One region of the Virgibacillus kimchii genome, then DNA from elsewhere that is predicted to be linked to it. Evidence: a T-box and tRNA genes for the amino acid it is inferred to sense, from the RefSeq annotation. Region 1 holds a T-box; the other holds one or more tRNA genes.

Region 1 (9,970 bases):
GCCTTAGATGTCTGAAAATACGATATTTTGAATACAAATACAAGTAAAAGTCTTTAATTCATTCTCGTTCATTGAAAATTGAATATCGTATGAGGTTGGGCGACTCAACTCATGTTGTTCATAAAACGATATGTGTCGTAAAACAAAAGACGTTAAAATATATCGAACGAAAAAAGCTGTAAGTATGGTCGTAGTACCGTAGCCCTATCTGCTATACGCACAGGATAGGGAGGGGTAATGAGATACCCCAATCTTGAGGACTGTTCAAAACAGAAATGGATTGTGAACGCTTAGTCACTCAAGAATCCCACCCGTTAAATCTTAAGGTTTAGGGCTTGCGACTTTAGTCGTAGGACTCTCAAAGCACGATATGATTATAAAGAAATTGTGTTTATCATAGAAATTAATGTATCTATATTGTTATTTAATCACTTCCACACCACCCATATACGGCTGCAATGCTTCGGGTACTTTCACGGAGCCGTCTTCCTGCTGGTAATTCTCCAAAATAGCAGCAACAGTACGGCCGATGGCAAGTCCGGAACCGTTTAATGTATGCACATATTCCGGTTTTCCATTTGCTTCTCTCCGAAAACGGATGCCTGCCCGCCTTGCCTGGAAATCCTCAAAGTTGGAGCAGGAAGAAATCTCCCTGTACGTGTTTTGTGCCGGGATCCATACCTCAATATCGTATTTTTTTGCAGCAGTAAAGCCCAGATCCCCAGTACACATCCGCATGACACGATACGGCAGATTCAATAGCTGCAATACTTTTTCCGCATCGTTTGTCAGTGTTTCCAGCACCTCATAGGATTCTTCCGGTTTTACAAAATGCACGAGCTCCACTTTGTTGAACTGGTGCTGACGGATTAACCCGCGGGTATCCCTTCCCGCAGAACCTGCTTCAGAGCGGAAATTAGCGCTGTAGGCCACATATTTTTTCGGTAGATCCATTAAAATTTCATCCCGGTGATAATTGGTGACAGGAACTTCGGAAGTTGGAATAAGAAAATAATCCATATCCTCAATGAGAAATGCATCCTCTTCAAATTTCGGCAGCTGTCCTGTTCCCGTCATGCTTTGTCTGTTTACCATTTGCGGCGGAAGCATTTCTGTGTAACCATGCTGATCGGCATGCAAATCCATCATGAAATTAATTAAGGCACGTTCCAGTCTTGCTCCCAGGCCTTTATAAAATACAAAGCGGCTTCCGGTTACTTTACCTGCACGATCAAAATCCACAATATCCAGATTGGTGGCCACATCCCAATGAGGCTGTGCTTCAAATGGGAATTCCGGTTCTTCTCCCCATTTTCTTTCCACCACATTGTCCTCTTCATCTTCCCCGATTGGCACACTTTCATGAGGAATATTCGGGATGGAAAGCAGCATATAGTTCAGGCTTTCCTCTACTTCTTTTAATTCTTTGTCCAAAGCAGAGATTTTATCCCCAACAGCACGCATTTTCTGAATTGCTGGCTCTGCATCTTTTTTCTCTTTTTTCAGTACAGAAATTTGCTTGGATGCTTCATTTCTTTTTGCTTTCAGTTCTTCTGTTTCAGAAATTAAATTTCTCCGCTTTTCATCGTATTCCTCGAATTTGTTCAGTTCTGATAAATCCTCTCCTCGATGGGAAAGCTTTTCTTTCACTTCCTGCAAATTATTTCTTAGGTATTTCATGTCCAGCATGGCTTTTCCTCCTTATATGATTTTATTGCATTAAAAAACTCCCATCCCTAATATAGGGACGAGAGTTGTATTTCCCGCGTTGCCACCCTTGTTGAAGAAAAATATCTTCCGGCTCATGATTGTTAACGGCACCAGACCGGGTTTATTTACAGATGAAGGAATGCCTTCACTTTTCATAAACCAGTTCAAGGATGGATTCACAATACACTCACATCGATTTTCACCAGCCATCGACTCTCTTAGGAAAGTGGTACTGCTACTGCTTCCTGTCATAACTTTGCTGTTAATTTAAAATATATCATATCTGATTTAAAAGCTTAATGCAAGTGTTATTCGGATCTGATTTGTTTACCCTGACACATTACATCCGGAAAATTTGCTCCAGATCTAATTCCAATCCACTTAAAACATGAGCGGAAACGGAGTCATTTTTTGTAAAGACTCCTTGAAATTGATAATGACCGTCAATTAAAACATGTTTTTCCACAGCATCATTAACTGGATCTACAAGCCAGTACTCTTTTACACCAGCTTTTTCATAAAGCTGATATTTCTTCCAGCGGTCCAATTTCACAGAGGAAGGAGAAATAACTTCAATGATCAAATCCGGTGACCCATTACAGCCTTTATCATCCAGTTTTTCTTTATCGCACACCATTGACAAATCGGGCTGTACGACATTATCTATTTCATCAACCTGTTTGTTTTCCGTTAGCAACCTTACATCAAATGGTGCAAAATATACTTCACATTCTTTATCTCGCAGGAAATCCGTAAAGGCTGCAGATAATTCTCTGAGAACATGTTGATGTTTGCGTGAAGGAGCAGGTGACATATTGAAAATTTCCCCGTCTATTAACTCCACTCTTTCTCCTTCATCCCATGTGAGATAATCAGCGTACGAGTATTTTCTTTCTTCTTCGCTTGGAATGGCCATCAAATCATCCCTTCAACTTATACTTAACATCATTTTACCATAACCAAAAATACATTACATATTTCTGTGTATCCCTTCTGTCTAAATACCGGATTTTGATGTAGCCAATATTTAATTAATGTTGTATTGCCAGTATATGAAATTATATTTCCATTACCCTATTGAATAAACAAAGCGTGGTTGACCCAGAATATGCTCCGGTTACAAGAATATGGTATGAGACTCACCAATACCATATGAAGAGCGTTCGATGTTTATAAGAACTACAAGATATTTAGAATGTTTTGAGGGGTATATATATACTGACACAAATACAGGGCTGGGACACTATGTATATTCAGGGTTTTTATTCGCTTGTGACGGACACATGCCGATTCCACCAGCTAAAGATGAGGAGTATAAGGAATGAAATTTTTAACTAAATTATTAGCGTTCATATTCCTGCTATTTGGCTCTATTGTACTTGTTAATCAAGGAGCTAGTGCAAACCAGATTGATAGTAATGGTGTTGAATTGCAAAGCACTAATTCTATAGTAGAATATGCTCATATAGATCATCCCGTGCGCGACTGGGAAAGAGGGTTAGTAACATTCCCAGATCAAATATGGCGTACGGTAGGAAATTATGGTGGGTATTTGTACTTACAAAGTTTTGAAGAACTACCAGGTGCAATTCTTAAAACGAATTACAGAGGTACATTGTATTTACACGCTGTGCCGCCACGTGAACTTGATCCAGAAGAAGAACAGTAAGAAGAGGTAGATTTGCATTATAGTTATATGAAGAGTTTTCGAACTTGATTAGTAGCAGTATTGCTTTTTAATTCACTTCCATTGGTAAATATCCTAACTCTATATAGAGGGGTATTCTGCTAACGGTGACATAGGTTAAATTTCATCATTAAAAAAGTGGTGCTCGCCAAAACACTACTGGTATCACTTTTTGTTCAACTTTTTTTTCTACAAATGTAACATAAGGTCTTGATAAATCTAAGACTAATCCTTTATATTTGCTTACTTGATCTGAATCTTCAATTTGGAAATCTGAATGACTGATCTCTGTTAAATTCTCGTTAAGCTCTTTATTACCTTCTTAAAATGTGAATTCTATTTCTAAAGACTCATTCTCATTTTCAAACTGAACCACCAGTTTGTCATCTTTCAGCTCATATATCCCTTCTTCACCATCAAGAGAATTAGTGATTATTTTTCCATCTAAAAATTCTAATGTCATTATAGAGTGATGATTAGCAGGATCGTTAGGGTTTGATCTTTCGCTAACATCGAAAGTTTTCCCCGATAATTCGTCGATATTGCTACAAGTTGATAATAAAAGTACAGTTAATGCTGACAGAAAAACAAATCATTTAATTATAATTGATAACCTTCATTGCTTATAAAGTTTATATAGCTTCATTTATAATGTATATTCATAATAAACCATAAATTACTTTTCATCTAAATAATATGAAATAATTAGGTGTTATTGAATATAAAGCATTTCTTCAATATATATGAATTCTAACCTTGGGCATGGGGTAATGTTTATATTTGAGCTCGGTATTGCTTTTAGCAAGTGCTTTTCCAACTGCCGGGTACCAGTTATATAGACTGTTTGCATTTTCGCCGAAACGATTATATACTTTCTCAGTCAAATCGCTCACACTGAGCAGGCGGGAGAGAAGCCCTTCCTGACCTGGCGTGTTTTCCAGATCTTTGACCGTTTGATCTACATCGAAGCCGTCTGTTCGTGCAAGAAATCCGGGGCGGATCGCACGACGTGTAACTGGCGCCTGGAATTGTTTAACCATATCGGCGAGCATGTTCTTGGTCGGGTAGTAGGCACCTTCGTTAAGACGTGCCGGTGTTTTATTTGACTTATTAGTTTTCGATAAAGATGTATTTTTCATTATAGAACGCTCCTTTTGATTTTCGCTTTTGTTCGATTTATCGGTGCGGTATGCCGCACGGTATTTACTTTGTATGACTTATGACATGTTGTACACCATACGTATATAATAATAACAAATGTTTGCTGCATATCATACGTACAGAGGGGCGCACCGTATGTCTAACGCTCTTTCATACGGTGTGTATTTAATAAAAAAAATAAATCTTTACAAAACGTCAATTATTTAATATTGACGTTCTTTTACTTTAAAAAGATTTTAATGTTTAAAGTGAAAAAAAACAAAAAGGTACTCCAGCAAAATAGTTGAAGAAAGTCTGTTGTTAAGTTTAGAAAAAGGGTGTAGTTTTTCATTACTTTTTGGGGGATATAGACAGCAAAAAAACTTGTTATTCTATTAATAAGCAATACCCTTGAGTGGTCGCAGCCTGGGTAACCGTCCACGATAATATTGATCTTGTTATTAATAAAAAGGGGTGTTGTGGTCAGATTGGTCTGATATCGATATCCGCACCAAAACAAAAAACAGAAAAAAGGAGAATGTAAAAAATGGCTTACAATATTCACATCAATACCTATGGTCAAAATATCCCAGTTTGGGATAGGGACGCACCTTCTGGCCAAAGGACGCAAGTAGGTACTTTATTGCAAAATGAATTGTTTAACCGATTGTATGCTCAAGGTGAGCGCGATGTTCATGCTTACAGGATTCATTTTTATTCCCCAACAGGACCAAGATTTGGAACCATTTATACCAATCCAGAGGCGGGTGGCACTTCAGCAGCATATACAACACATACTGCTGATTCTATAACAGACATCGGACAAACATTCAGAGTAAGGCGTAGGTGTCGAATCTTCAGAGGAACAAGTCGTGTTGAGTATATTTACTCTGGTGATAGAGTTGTGATCCCTTCGAATAACAATTCCCAAGGTGGAGAATCACACCCTTATAGGTTGTATATTACAGGGTATATTAAAAATGGAGTTTATCATTCTGCAATTGAACATGGTGCAAGTAATTTATGGTGTGATACAGACTATGAAATAGGTTATTCTATGGGTCACCAGGTTACAACATATTCAACAAGATGGTAGGAATAAAGCCGGAGGGGACCCTTCGGCTTTATTAATACTTGAATTTGTAATTATTAAATAATAATATGTATGTAAGCTGTTTTTTTTAGGAGGGGTTTTATGAAATCAAAGAAAAGTATAAAGTGGCTGTTTATAACTGGATTAACGATGGCTTTTGTTTTTATAACAGTGATGCTATTAGGCGCTTTTGTTAATTTGAATGGGGAAAAAACAGCTATGGGCGATCCAGCTATGGTTGAGCAAAAAAATTATATTAAAAAGGGCAAACCAATGAAAGAAAATAATAATGATCCTGATATAAAAAAGACACTCAAAAAAGATACAGAAATGGGGATAGTCGTTCCTGAATATAGTTCATTTGAAGAATATGTTTCAAATATGGTAAAGAATTTTAACGGTGAAACCGAAATGAAAGACATATATACAACGGAGAATTTCAAATATCATTTGGTTGTGACCTCAACTAATTATTTAAAATACTATAATGATGCTGGGGAAGTACCAAACGAATTACAGCAGTTAGTAGATGATGGGATAAAAGTTACTGATGGATTTGAAAATGCTGAAGATCCAGACCAATATTACAATGAACTTAAAAAAATACATAGCCAATTAGAAAAAAACATAAAGTAAAGTCTTTCATGGTAACCTTTCTAATTTAGATATTAACCCCCGTTTCGATCAAGAAAAAAACGCAGTAGACGTTACGATAGAGGAGACCAAAAAAATTATAAAAGGTGAAAAACTGGATTTTTGAATCATAGTAAATCTGAGCGAGTGATTGAATTTACAAGGAGATGTGATCCCGTGCGAAAGTTAACATCATTTGTATTATTATTAGCTGTGACCGTTATTTTGGTATTCGTAGTGAGTAATGATACGACAAATGCAGATAGAGAAAGTGAGCCAGTGCCCAAAGAGGATATAGAAACCAACAGGATGGATAATGATGAAAGGCCCGATTTGGCTGCAAGAGGAAAAGATGGTCCTATTCGATATCCAACTAACGATAATTTACGATTGGCTCATACAGAAATAGCAGTTATAACGTATAATGCCTCTTTTAATAACGGTGGTAAACCTATAAATCAAGATCTTTTCCAAGATCATTTGTATGGAGTAAAGGGACTATTAACTGCAATCCAATATGATGGTGAAAAAAAGGATGAGTTGCAAAAAGCCATTGATTTGACAAATCAGGCTATTGAACAAAATGCAGGGAAAGGCGATCCGATTTTAGATGACATCCACCAAATTGTACATGATTTATTAGAGTATTTTGATGGGGAAGCTAAGGACATAGAAGTTGATGAAACAGGTGTCCCAATAAATGAGGAAGATAAAACACCAGGAATTGATTATTCAAAGAAATAATATAAGCATAGCTTGGGGTATCGACATATAAATAAGTCTTTACAAAACGTCAATCTTAATAGGTTGGCGTTTTTTTTGACTAAAAGGTATAAGGGTGGAGTTTTTCATTACTTTTTGAGGGATAAAAGCAGTCAAAAAACTTGTTATTGTAGTAATAAGCCAACCCCTTTAGTGGTCGCAACCTGGGTAACCGTCCATATCAAAAAGGTGGTTTTGGTTAGATTGATCTAGTATCGATACGAGTATCAAAAAAAGGAGGATGTTATATGGCTCACTTTTCGCAGGAGCAAAATTATAATTGGGGTATTGTCGATAAATACATTGCCGTAAATGGTAGTACTGATTACAGTTCCTACAATCCGGGTGCATCAATAATACAGTTTTCTATGAGTCCAGGCTATGATTGGGGCGGTAGGCCATTCAATTACACGCTCACTTTGGAGCGCCAGGTAGGAGGTAGTTGGGTAGCCGAAGAGCTTATTAGTGGTTCTTTCACCAGAAGCACAACCAGATCTTTCACTTTGCATGGGAAACCGTCAGGAGTATATCGAATTAAAGGGTATTTTGGTTATGATACCCACCCAAGCGCCGAGAGACAAAATATCACAGGAACCTTCATGGTTAGAAGGTCAGCTTAAAAGATTAAAGCAACCCTCTTTTTTAACTTTGGGAGGGTTGCTTTCTTATTATATGTTCGGTTTTTTTGGTTGCTTTTTCTGGCATTGGTGAGTCTGGTAGGGAGGTGGATTAAATGGCAACAGAAGACATTCCGACTTGGATCAGCATAGTAGGTAATTTTGGATTCCCTATTGCTATAACTGTGTATCTGTTTGCCCGATTTGAACGTAAGCTAGATGGTTTGGAAAAAGTGATATTAGAATTATCTGCAGTTATCAAAAGACTTAAAAATAAAGGAGATTGATTTTCTAATTCTGTTAGAGTTATCTCAATTAAAATATGTATTATTGGATGGTTGCCACCAGAATACTTTATGTATACTTTTTCGTTACTTTTGCGCAGATAAGCTCCCGTATTATATAAACTGAGAGTTTAAAAAGGGTTCAAACAATAACACGAGGGAGGAAGTAATGTGGATGAGATGGTATTAGCAGTTCAGGAGTGGGTAAATGAAAACTATGGGGATCATCCCGGGTCAAACAGAATTCCAGAAAATGGACGGACAGGTTGGAGTACAGTATATGCTTTAACTCGAGCGTTGCAAATTGAATTAGGAATAACAGATACAGCGAATAATTTTGGGCCAGGTACTGAAGCTGCATACAGAGAATTTGGAGAAATGTCCTTAGGTAACGTACCTGATACAACCCAAGGAAGAAATATTGTTCAAATTCTCCAAGGGGCGTGTTGGTGTAAAGGGTATAATCCAGGGGGGTTTAATGGAGATTTTGGTCCAGCAACTGAACAAGCAGTTATAGGATTACAACAAGATGCTGGATTACCACAACAAGATGGAGTAGTTTACGTTCACGTATTTAAAGCATTCTTAACTATGGATGCATACGTACTACCCCCTTGAGGAGATGCCCAGGTAAGAGAAATTCAGCGAACATTAAATAATAACTATTATCAATATTCAGGAGTGCAGCCTTGTGATGGTCATTACCAAAGACAAACAAATCAAGCGCTAGTTTATGCTTTACAAACTGAAATTGGCATCCCTGCCGGTGAACAAACAGGTACAGTTGGACCAACGACTAGAGAATCGCTTCCAACCTTGGGGGTTGGGAATGCAGGGAGTTTTGTTGAATTGTTTCAATATGCTCTGTATTTTAATGGTTATAGTGTTGGCATATTTGATGGGATTTATGGTAATGGAACGATGCAAACAGTAATGGAATTTCAAGAATTTACCGCCCTAGATGTTGACGGGATAGCGGGAAAACAGACTTGGCTTTCAGCACTTATTAGTACAGGTGATCCAGATCGCAGGGGTACAGCTAGTGATGGAATAACAGAAGTGACACCAGCAAGAGCACAAACACTTGTAGATGAGGGATATGTTATTATAGGTCGCTATCTGACAAACGTTCCAGGTGGACTAAATAAACGATTGCAGCCTGATGAGTTACAAACCATTTTTAATGCGGGGTTGTCTGTGTATCCGATTTTCCAAGAAAGCCATGCCAATGCAAGTAACTTTTCATACAATCAAGGTTATGAAGATTATCAAAATGCTTTCCAAGCAGCAGCCTCATATGGATTTCCGGAGGGTACAACTATATATTTCGCTGTAGATTTTGATGTATTAGGCCATGAAATTACTAATGCCATTATACCTCATTTTTCGGGTTTAAACGCAGCTAAAAATGATATGGGAAATCAGTATAATATCGGTATTTATGGTCCCCGAAATGCATGTATACAGGTGTCTGAAAGAGGATACGCAGATTATAGTTTTGTTAGTGGGCTATCGACTGGTTTTAGTGGAAATTTAGGGTTCCCGTTACCTGATAATTGGTCCTTTGATCAGATTTCTACAATCACTATAGGTACTGGTGCTGGAGCAATTAATATTGATAACAATATTAACTCAGGAAGAGATAGCGGGGTTTCATTTATTGATGATAGTGTGGAAGACCCTGGAGAATTGCCAGTAGACCCTAACACGTTATCCTATGCTCAATTTCAACTTATTTCATCAGGAGCGTCTAGTTTTGCCAATGAGGAAGGGAATTTAGACGTTGATACTATAAATTATCTTACTAGCAGTTATTATAGAAAATATGCTTATACAGGAATTAACTGGACAGCATTAGCAGGACCTTTCCCACAAGATTTTGCAGATTATGTAGAGGATATGCATGAGGGTGCTTTGAGACAGTTTATTGACTTAACTGATCCAATAGAAGACCATGTGATTGGTGTTGAACATTTATTTGCTGTTATTAATGGTCAATACGGAATCTTTGGTGATGAAGTTACTATTAATGACATAACAGGAT
Region 2 (9,970 bases), 2.1 Mb from region 1:
TAAAAATTATACATTAGGAACCTATGTAACGGTCATACAAGGTTCTTGCGGAAATGATATCCTCCGTCCCCTGAACAAGCACCCGGCCATCCGGAAAAAGAACGAATGAGGTTTGATGATCAATTTCCGCCTTTAATAAAAAGGGGGTCCGTTTTGTGCTGGCAATACGTTTCAACCTGTCCTCCCAAACGGCAAGGTCCATTTCCTTTTTCTCGTGAATCTGCACTGTGTCCCTTCCGCATAAAACAGTTTCTCTTGTTTCCGCCTTCAGTTTCAGGGAAGGAAAATCCTGCTTTTGGCAGGTCGGGCAATCCGGATTATTATTGGCAAGTTTTATTTCATACTGGTAATTAAGCCAATGATCAAAGGTATACAATGTATTTCGCAGTCTGTCTTTATTCCCGGTTAAATATTTCAATGTTTCCGTTACCTGCAGAGAAGAAACCATATCGACAGCCGGGGAAATCACACCAACCGTATCACAAGTCTGGCCGGAATCGCCACCTTCCTTAATAACGCAGCGCATGCAAGGAGTTTCGTTTGGAATAAAAAAGGCTGTCATTCCCCTGGAGCTTACCACCCCTCCATATGAATAAGGAATATTTTTTTTATAGCAAATATCATTGAGCAGATATCTTGTCGCAAAGTTATCTGTACCATCCAAAACAACATCTACTCCCGCTGCCAATGCTGCAATATTCTCTGTGGATGCATTGCCGGTAATAGCTTCAATGATTACATTGCTGTTTATTTTTTGCAACTTCTCTTTTATTGCAACTGCTTTTGGTAAAGCCTTTTCCACATCCTCCTCCTCAAATAGCATTTGCCGCTGCAGATTGCTGATTTCCACATAGTCCCTGTCGATAATCCGGATCTTCCCTATTCCTGCGCGCACCAGGTGATTACATATTACCGTCCCCAATGCTCCTGCACCTACGACAAGTACCGTGCTGTTTTCCAGCTTTTTTTGTCCTGGTTCTCCGATAGACTGAAACAGAATTTGTCTTGTATACCTTTCCTTATTCATATCTGTCCTCCAACCAACCGTTTTCCGTCATTAAATATTGTACCGGAATATCAAACGATTCTTTCGGTATGCTATCCATCAGCTGACTTGAATGAAGCATGGATACAGTCTTATTTGGAAAGTCAATTAAAAAGCGATCGTAAAAACCCCCGCCAAACCCAACCCGATAGCCCTGTCTGTCGAATAATAAACCCGGAACGAATAGAACATCAATATCCTGTTTAGTAATTCTTACTGTTTCCTCAGGCTTTGGTTCCATTAAATTATAATAGACAACTTCCAATTGGCTGTAATCTTCCAATTGATAAAATGTCAGCTTTTTTCCTTTTGGCGAACATTTAGGCACTGCTACCGTTTTACGATCCTTCCAGCCGGCTTCAATCAACGGTTTGGTATCCCATTCAAATCCTTGGGCAATAGTAATGCCGATTGTTTTTGCCTCTTTCCATATGTTTGAATCTGTTAATCGCTTTAAAAATGCTTCCTCCACTTGTTTTTTTTCCTTCTCGGGAAAACTTTTTAGTTTTTGTACGGTATCTGCTCTTAATGCATTTTTATTTATGGAAAACACACTCCTTTTTTACTAATTTAATCTGTTTCCCAATTCGGTTTATTTATTTTAAAATGCCTTGACCATCAAATTGTATGCCAAAATATTATGTTAATTTTATTATAACGGAAATAAGCGGGAAGAAAAAATAAAACCTCTATCGTTCTTCATAAACGATAAAGGCTTCTGCAGTTACATATTTATTTTGTTTCACGATGCAAAGTGTGTTTTTTCAGTCTTGGACTATATTTCATGAGCTCGATACGTTCAGGATTTGTACGTTTATTTTTTGTTGATATATAATTACGATCTCCTGTTTCTGTACAAGCCAAAGTAATGTTTACGCGCATAATTTTCCCTCCAAACTATAAGAAAATTGCTTTTTAGGCAGCGAATATTCTTCTTCGACTTATTTATAATAGCAGATGTTCTTCCAATAGGCAAGAATTGAATGGAAAAAAATTAAGGTTTTCTCTCTATGCAATCTATGTTATAACTATATGTAGAAAAGAAACGGAGGAATAAACATGTTATACGGAATCATTGCCCTTATTGCTGTTGGGGCCGTATTATTTATTCTATCATTTTTTATGAACGATAGAATAGAAGATCTGGAAAGCCAGCTCGAACAGTTCTCCATCACGACCATGCAGGATACATATCAGATGAAAAAGAAAATCAAGATTCTTGAAGAAGAATTGCTGACCGAGGAACTTCCAGAAGAAATCCTTGAAAAAAGAAACCATTCTTAACTTAAAAGAATATTAAAGAGGGAGAAAATCATGAAACAGACCGTACGATCATTTTCCATCGGGTTACTTACAGCAGGTATTGTTATGCTGGTCGGTTTTTACTTTTTTGACAGTGGAACCGGACAAACAAAAGAATTAACAGTGGAGGAAATGGTGCCGCTTGTAGAAGAGGAAGGATACAGGATTATTTCAGAGCAGGATTATATTTCTTTGTCCGTAGGCAATAACGAGCCGGCTGAAGAAGAAGGAGAAGAAGCAAACGAAGAAAGCAATGATGAAGCTGAAGAAGCCGACGAGAGTGCTGAAGAAGAGGAAAACACAGAAGATAATAATTCGAACGGGGATTCCGGCGAAGAAGAGAATGAAGAGGAAGAAGAGATTACTACATACACATTAAATATTGAATCAGGTATGACGACTTCGGAGTTCAGTTCCCTTCTCGAAGAAAATGATATTATTGAAGATGCCGGAGAATTTAATCAGTATATTGAAGACGAGGATTACAGTTTAAGGGTGCAGATTGGTGAGTTCGAACTCACGAGTGACATGAGCATGTATGAAATAGCCGAAGAAATAACGAGATAAAAAAACTTGCAGTAAATATTACTGCAAGTTTTTTTATGCTGATAGGCGTTTAGTTAGTCAGAATCAACCTCAATTTTATTATTCTCCCTCATTCTCTTCCTTTATTTCCTCATCTCTTTCTTCTTTCAGATCAAAATACGTATCCATAATCCTGGTACCAATCATATGAGTAATTTGATGCTGTTCACTTACTCTTCCTGTATACGGAGCAATGATGGCAAATGCCACCTCCGGATCCTCAAACGGTGCATAACCGACCAATGAGAGGTTGTTCGTATCAGCCAGTTTTCTTCCATCAAGATAGTACTCAGTCTCTGCAGTTCCGGTCTTTCCGGCAGGGTTATAATCTTTGTTCTGCCAATGTTCGTACCCTGTGCCTTCAGAAAATTGAAATGCCCGGCGAAAACCTTCCTGCACACGTTCAATTTCTGATTGATCCATCTGAATACGGTTCATTACCTCTGTATTTGTACTGCGATAAACAGGTCCCAATTCATCATCAGAGGAAACCGGGTTGCGGGCTTCCTTGAGAAAATGCGGACGAACACGGTAGCCGTCATTGGCAATAGTTGCAATATATTGAGCCAATTGCATGGCGGTATAAGTGTCATACTGTCCTATTGCGGTGTCCATTAAAAGTCCCGGATCATTTCTTACCGGTCCTTCGTAACCAGTACTTTCAAATGGAAAATCAATCCCTGTCCTGGCGCCAAGGCCAAACTGACGGAAATAGTTGCGCATTTCCTGAAAAGCACTTGTATTAAAACTGGCCGTACTGTTTTCCGGAAAAGGATAACGATGTTCCCCGCCCATTTTCAAAGCAATATAAAACATATAAACGTTGGATGATCTGCTTAATGCAGAATAATCATTTACCGGACCTAGTGTACTGTAAGATCCTTTGCTTGGTGTGCCGGCAATATTGATCGGGCTGTCATAAAATGTTTGGCCCGGTGAAATAACTCCTGACTCATAGCCCGCAAGTACAGTTGCACCTTTGACAGTAGACCCAGGAGCATGCGCATCATATAAAATCTTTTGTTCAGCATTACTGACTTCCCTTTCATCATGATCATACGTTTGACCGCTCACTGCAAGAAGCTCACCGGTTTTTGGATTAATTACAACGGCAAGTGCATCCTGCAAATATTGATTTTGATATGGATGCTTATTAATGGCTGCTTCCAGTTCCTCCTGGACAATATTGTCCACTTCCTCCTGGAATTCCATATCAATGGTCAATACGAGATCCTTTCCTCTTTCCCCTTCCACTACAGTTTCTGTTTCAATCACTCTGCCGTCACTTGTTGTTGTATATTGAATTTGTTCTTTCCTTCCACGGAGCAAATCCTCATAATATGTTTCCAGACCGCTTCGGCCCACACGATCATTCCGAGAGTAACCTCTCGTTAAATATTGGTCTTCTTCCTCCCGTGGGATCCCCTGCTCCTGGGTTGTAATCGATCCGAGTATGTTCCTTAATGTATTTCCATACGGATAATCGCGATCCCAGTCTGTTGTTGCATTAACTCCCGGGAGCCTGTCCAGATTCTCGGCAACCCGGGCATATTCTTCCGGTGTTACATCTTCATTTTTAATGATTTGCGGTGTTAATGAATAAGCTTTATCAAGTTCCTTTTTTATGGCAATAATTTCAAGATCCTTCTCAGTAACATCTTCATATTCCTCTTCCGTAATTAACTCCAGTGTTTCGTTGTATACCTCTGCATTGCTCAAATCGGATGTGTCAATATCGGACTCTCTAAGCCTTTCTTCAGCATCATCCTGGTTGTTTAAATACCAATATTCCTGCTTATCCCTTTCGGTAATCCCTTTCAGGTCATCTTCACTGTCCATCGATATAAGCTCTGCCAGCTCCACAGCAATTTCAAGCCGGTCATCAGCCTGTGTTCCTTTTGCCGGCGTATAAGTAATGGAATATAACGGCTTGTTGTCCACAATGACATTATGATTGCTGTCATAAATTTTCCCCCGGGGGACAGGAATCTTGGTTGTATCCTGAATCGTACGTTCAATTTCATCCTGAAAATCCTGTCCCTGTAATATTTGAACAACCCCAAGCTGCATAATCAGCACGGAGAATAATAAAAATACGATAAAAAATAGTATGTTTATACGAAAGGGAAGTTGTGCCTTTTTCTTCTTTTTTCTTTTAACCATTCTTTTCTTCTCCCCCAAATGCTTCAAGTATCATAAATATAATTATAGCACGTAATTTCCCAAATTCTAACCTGTTTATCTATTTTTTTCGTCGGTAATCTGTTCTTTAATTAATACCTCTTTCTTTTGCTTGCTGCCTAAATGAATATTTTTGGAAAATAAATAAATGAATATCGGCCCCAAGCCAAAAACAGCCAGTAAATATGGGATAACCGTCTCCGCATCGAACAAAGAAACAGCAAGAAGAAATACAGAAATGGAAGTTACTCTGCCGATATTAATGAACAATTCCCGTACAACAATATATTCCACCCTGAAATCCTTTGCTTTCCAGGCCTTACCTATAACATCATAGGTTAATGATATATAAGGCACATTAATAATCGGATAGGCAACTCCGATTAAAATAGCATATATAATCAGCCGAAAATAATTGATATCAAATAAAATGATAAAAATGGAAAAATAAAGGATGAGTGATCCGGTCAGAATTGCTTTTTTCCTTAAAGCAGGCTTAATAAATTTAGTTGCAGCAAAATAAAATAAAAGGGATAAACCGGATAAGACTAAATTGAAAGTCCCCAGAGCAAATTCACTCTGCGTGATAAGGAAGACCCATATGGCAATGATAAAAGCGAATATTCCTTCTCTCAAACCTTGAAAGGTGTTTGCATACAAAATTCTTTTCCAGTTATTATTATTATGCCTTTCCTGCAAAATCCTTCTAAAATGAAAACTTCCTTCAGCTTGCCTTCTGTTCAAAAAGAAGCTGCCGGCAACTGCACAAATGAATAATATGAAGGAAATTGTAAATATGACTGTATAACCTATCGTATCCTCCATTTTTGCAATAATGGTCCCCGCCAATATCGGACCGATCATACCACCGAAAGACTGGAGTACACCTAAGAACCCATTAAAAAAATCCCGCGTTTCCGGTTCTGTAATCTCAAAAGTAAGCACATTAAAGGCCAGCCAGTAAAACCCGTAACCAATCCCAAGGATACTCCCCAACATAAAGTTATATTTGGTTGCCTGGTCTCCTATCAGTAGAACAGCCAGAAAAAAAAGAGAAAGGAAAATAACACCCAATCGCAGTACAATAACCCTGTCAATCTTTTTGGCAATCTTCCCTGCCAAAATAAATGTAATTGGCTGGAATATAAATATAGCCAAATTATACATAGCTATCGTAATATAATCTCCCGACTGTCTCCATAAATAAATATTGACAAATGTATTGGACAGAAAAATTCCCAATGAATAAAGGCCGCCAATAACCAACAGCAAGATCAGATCTTTATTTATATCTATATCATCCATAAATGAAAGACTTTTTCGCATATCCATACTCCTTTTTGTTCTCTTCTTTTAGTTTGAACAATAAAGAGTGAGATATGCAGCAGGCGGATCGAATAAGATGCATGGGTACTTGTAATGTGAAATCGGCTAATGATACACCAGCATACAGCTTTCTATACACGCAAAAAGGAGTACGTGAATAAAAAATCCACATACTCCCTTTATTAATTAACCATATTATTATTTTGCTTCATTATAGTTTTTTTCTACTTCGTCCCAGTTCACGACATTCCAAAATGCTTTTGCATATTCAGGACGTTTGTTTTGGTATTTCAGATAATAGGCATGCTCCCAGACATCAAGGCCCAATAATGGTGTTTTACCTTCCATTACAGGTGTATCCTGGTTAGGTGTGCTTGTAATAGCCACTTCTCCGTTGTCAAGGACCAACCATGCCCAGCCGGATCCAAAACGACCTGCAGCAGCAGCTTCAAACTCTTCCTTAAACTTCTCAAAGCTGCCAAATTTACTGTTGATTTTATCTGCCAGCTCTCCAGATGGTTCGCCGCCACCGTTAGGAGACATAATTTTCCAGAATAATGTATGGTTTGCATGTCCTCCACCATTATTTCTAACAGCTGTGCGGGCACTTTCAGGTACTGCATCAAGATTGGATAAAAGCTCCTCCAGGGATTTGTCCTGAAGATCCGCATGCCCTTCCAAAGCAGCGTTTAGCTTTGTAACATAAGTGTTGTGATGCTTTGTGTGGTGAATGTTCATCGTTTCTTTATCGATTGTAGGTTCTAAAGCATCGTATGCGTATGGTAATTCCGGTAATTCAAATTTTGCCATGATTTACTTCCTCCTCTAATAAATGATTTTATTAAAAGGAATGAAAATTCACCCTTTAATCCAAGATTATCAAAGCATATCACTTCTTGCAAATTATATGCATAAGATTAACACCTGGTTATCATAGCTATACCTTTTTATTTCATGAATGAAACTGTATTCCAATATGTCATCCACTTTTATGGCGGAAACAAAAAAACAAGCAAGTTGCTTGTTTTGCAAGATGGCTCGGGACGGAATCGAACCGCCGACACAGGGATTTTCAGTCCCTTGCTCTACCGACTGAGCTACCGAGCCAATTTTAAAGTAGTATTTACTATGGAGCATAGCAGTCACGAAAGGTTGCCCGTCGTTTTGCATGCGTTTTCGGTGATGCGGCAGTCCTCGCAGGCCTGCACATGGTAGTTGATCGATGAAGCAGGCGGCCTGTTACTCCTGCATCTTCCAGTTTATTCATGGATGTTATGTGCTTCGGAGTTACTCGAAGCTTAATCGGAAGAAGCTTTGCTCGTTGCTCTACCGACTGAGCTACCGAGCCTTACTCGATCTGAATTTTCATCTGAAATTGTTATGTATGGAGGAGGTAGAGGGATTCGAACCCCCGCGCGGTTTGACCCGCCTGTCGGTTTTCAAGACCGATCCCTTCAGCCAGACTTGGGTATACCTCCAAGGAATTATGGTGGACCCTGCAGGACTCGAACCTGCGACCGATCGGTTATGAGCCGATAGCTCTAACCAGCTGAGCTAAGGGTCCTTATTTTTTTAATTAAATGGGGCGACCGGTGGGGATCGAACCCACGTATGCCGGAGCCACAATCCGGTGCGTTAACCACTTCGCCACGACCGCCGTATGTTTTTATAAATGGTAGCGGCGGAGGGGATCGAACCCCCGACCTCACGGGTATGAACCGTACGCTCTCGCCAGCTGAGCTACACCGCCACATGGCTCCACAGGTAGGATTCGAACCTACGACCGATCGGTTAACAGCCGATTGCTCTACCACTGAGCTACTGTGGAATATATACATGCATTTCTGCCAGTTAATTCGGCAAAGTTGTTCAATAAATTGCTCGTCGTGTTGCAAGATGATTCTTGAAGCTGCACTCCTCGCAGACCTGCACATAGAAGTTAATTCGATGATGTTAGCGGTCTGCTCTACCACTGAGCTACTGTGGATTGAATTGGGAAAAAATAAGTAATTATTACTTTTTCAATATCGTTCACTATGACAGCGACAAGATATAATTTATCATGTTCGACAGGTTCTGTCAACACTTTTTATACAGATTTCTGTTTACCTTTGAAATATATGTAATTAGAAGAAAAGCAGACAAACGAAGTATTCATTCGACTGCTTTTCTTCTTTTTCAATACATCAGGATTAATCACCCAATACCTCTTCAGCAATGTTTACCGCGTGATCACCGATTCTTTCCAGGTTGCTGATAATGTCGACAAATACGATTCCTGCCGACCCCGTGCATAATCCCTCATTCATACGAATGATATGTTTTTTCCGGAAATTTCTTTCCATCTTGTCTATTTGGTCTTCTTTTTGCACGACTGCCAAAGCTTTTTCCCTATCCGTTCCCTGCAGTGCTTCGACTGCCTGTTTAACGGTAAGAATGGTCAAATCGAACATTTCATTCAAATCTTCATTCGCTTGGTTTGTCATTTGAACTTTATTGGATATTTTATAATCGATTAATTCAATGATGTTTTCAAAATGATCGCCAATTCTTTCTATATCCCGTACAGTGTCCATTAAAGCAGTATGTTTGGCACTCTCCAGTTCTGACAATGAACCTGAGGAAATATCAATCAGATAATCAGTAATTTTACGATCCAGATTATTTAGAGCACCCTCAATTTGCATCGCCATTTCTGCGTGCTTCTGCTGGTTTGTATTTAAATATTTCGCAGTTTCTTCCAATCCCTGTGAAGCATATTCTCCCATGCGAATAATCTCGGCCTTTGATTGATCCAATGCAAGGGTTGATGATTGCTGTATAAAAATGGGATCAAGATGTACCGGTTTATATTGAACAATTACATCTTTACCTGGTACAAGCTTAGTAATAAACCAGGCTAATGCTCCGATAAATGGAAACTGAATAATAGTGTTAACAATATTAAAGCTTCCATGCGCGAAAGCAATGGTCATTTCCGGATTTAAGCTAAATTGGGCCTGGAGAAATGATACATACTGTGTGAACAATCCAAGTAATAAAACACCTATGGTTGCCCCGATTAAATTAAAGGTTACATGGGTAAATGCAGCTCTTCTGGCAGCTACAGAAGCACCGATCGAAGCTAAAATCGCCGTGATGGTCGTTCCCAGGTTATCACCAAACAACACTGGAAGTGCCGCACTTAAACTTATGGCATCCTGCCCATATAATCCCTGCAGCACACCTATGGTCGCGGTGGAACTTTGCACAATTAAAGTGAATACAGTACCAATCACTACTCCCAAAATAGGTGTATCACTCATGCTTACGGTTAATTCCCTAAAAACATCCAAGTGACGCAAAGGAGACATTCCACTGCTCATTAATTCCAGACCTAAAAAAAGAGCACCGAAACCGAACACGGCCTGTCCAACAGCAGTTACTTTCTGATGCTTAAAAAAGAATATCAGGAAAGCCCCTGCAGCAACAATTGGCAATGCGTATGCACCAAGATCAAAACCAATAATAAATGCAGTTACTGTCGTTCCG

What was found. The T-box of region 1 lies ahead of serS (serine--tRNA ligase). A T-box ahead of a tRNA ligase gene usually reads a tRNA of that ligase, here a tRNA-Ser.
Region 2: it encodes a tRNA-Ser, which carries the amino acid that the T-box ahead of serS (serine--tRNA ligase) is inferred to sense. The anticodon was not compared.

The regions. Positions count from the first base shown of each region.
Region 1 is NZ_AP043951.1:3,144,920-3,154,889, reverse strand. Features, by position in the region: gene serS (serine--tRNA ligase) at 421-1,689, opposite strand; T-box leader at 1,741-1,971, opposite strand; gene ACZ42C_RS15055 (Uma2 family endonuclease) at 2,051-2,626, opposite strand; gene ACZ42C_RS15050 (hypothetical protein) at 3,032-3,379, shown strand; gene ACZ42C_RS15045 (hypothetical protein) at 4,132-4,536, opposite strand; gene ACZ42C_RS15040 (hypothetical protein) at 5,085-5,633, shown strand; gene ACZ42C_RS15035 (hypothetical protein) at 5,733-6,266, shown strand; gene ACZ42C_RS15030 (hypothetical protein) at 6,441-7,007, shown strand; gene ACZ42C_RS15025 (hypothetical protein) at 7,274-7,645, shown strand; gene ACZ42C_RS15020 (YvrJ family protein) at 7,759-7,929, shown strand; gene ACZ42C_RS15015 (peptidoglycan-binding domain-containing protein) at 8,107-8,544, shown strand; gene ACZ42C_RS15010 (glycoside hydrolase domain-containing protein) at 8,608-9,970, shown strand, end outside.
Region 2 is NZ_AP043951.1:1,058,613-1,068,582, forward strand. Features, by position in the region: gene ACZ42C_RS05355 (ThiF family adenylyltransferase) at 14-1,027, opposite strand; gene ACZ42C_RS05360 (5-formyltetrahydrofolate cyclo-ligase) at 1,020-1,598, opposite strand; gene rpmG (50S ribosomal protein L33) at 1,778-1,927, opposite strand; gene ACZ42C_RS05370 (hypothetical protein) at 2,105-2,329, shown strand; gene ACZ42C_RS05375 (hypothetical protein) at 2,360-2,914, shown strand; gene ACZ42C_RS05380 (peptidoglycan D,D-transpeptidase FtsI family protein) at 2,993-5,095, opposite strand; gene ACZ42C_RS05385 (MFS transporter) at 5,171-6,439, opposite strand; gene ACZ42C_RS05390 (superoxide dismutase) at 6,638-7,249, opposite strand; tRNA gene ACZ42C_RS05395 (tRNA-Phe) at 7,474-7,546, opposite strand; tRNA gene ACZ42C_RS05400 (tRNA-Ser) at 7,825-7,917, opposite strand; tRNA gene ACZ42C_RS05405 (tRNA-Ile) at 7,927-8,003, opposite strand; tRNA gene ACZ42C_RS05410 (tRNA-His) at 8,021-8,096, opposite strand; tRNA gene ACZ42C_RS05415 (tRNA-Met) at 8,113-8,189, opposite strand; tRNA gene ACZ42C_RS05420 (tRNA-Asn) at 8,193-8,267, opposite strand; gene ACZ42C_RS05425 (Na/Pi cotransporter family protein) at 8,632-9,970, opposite strand, start outside.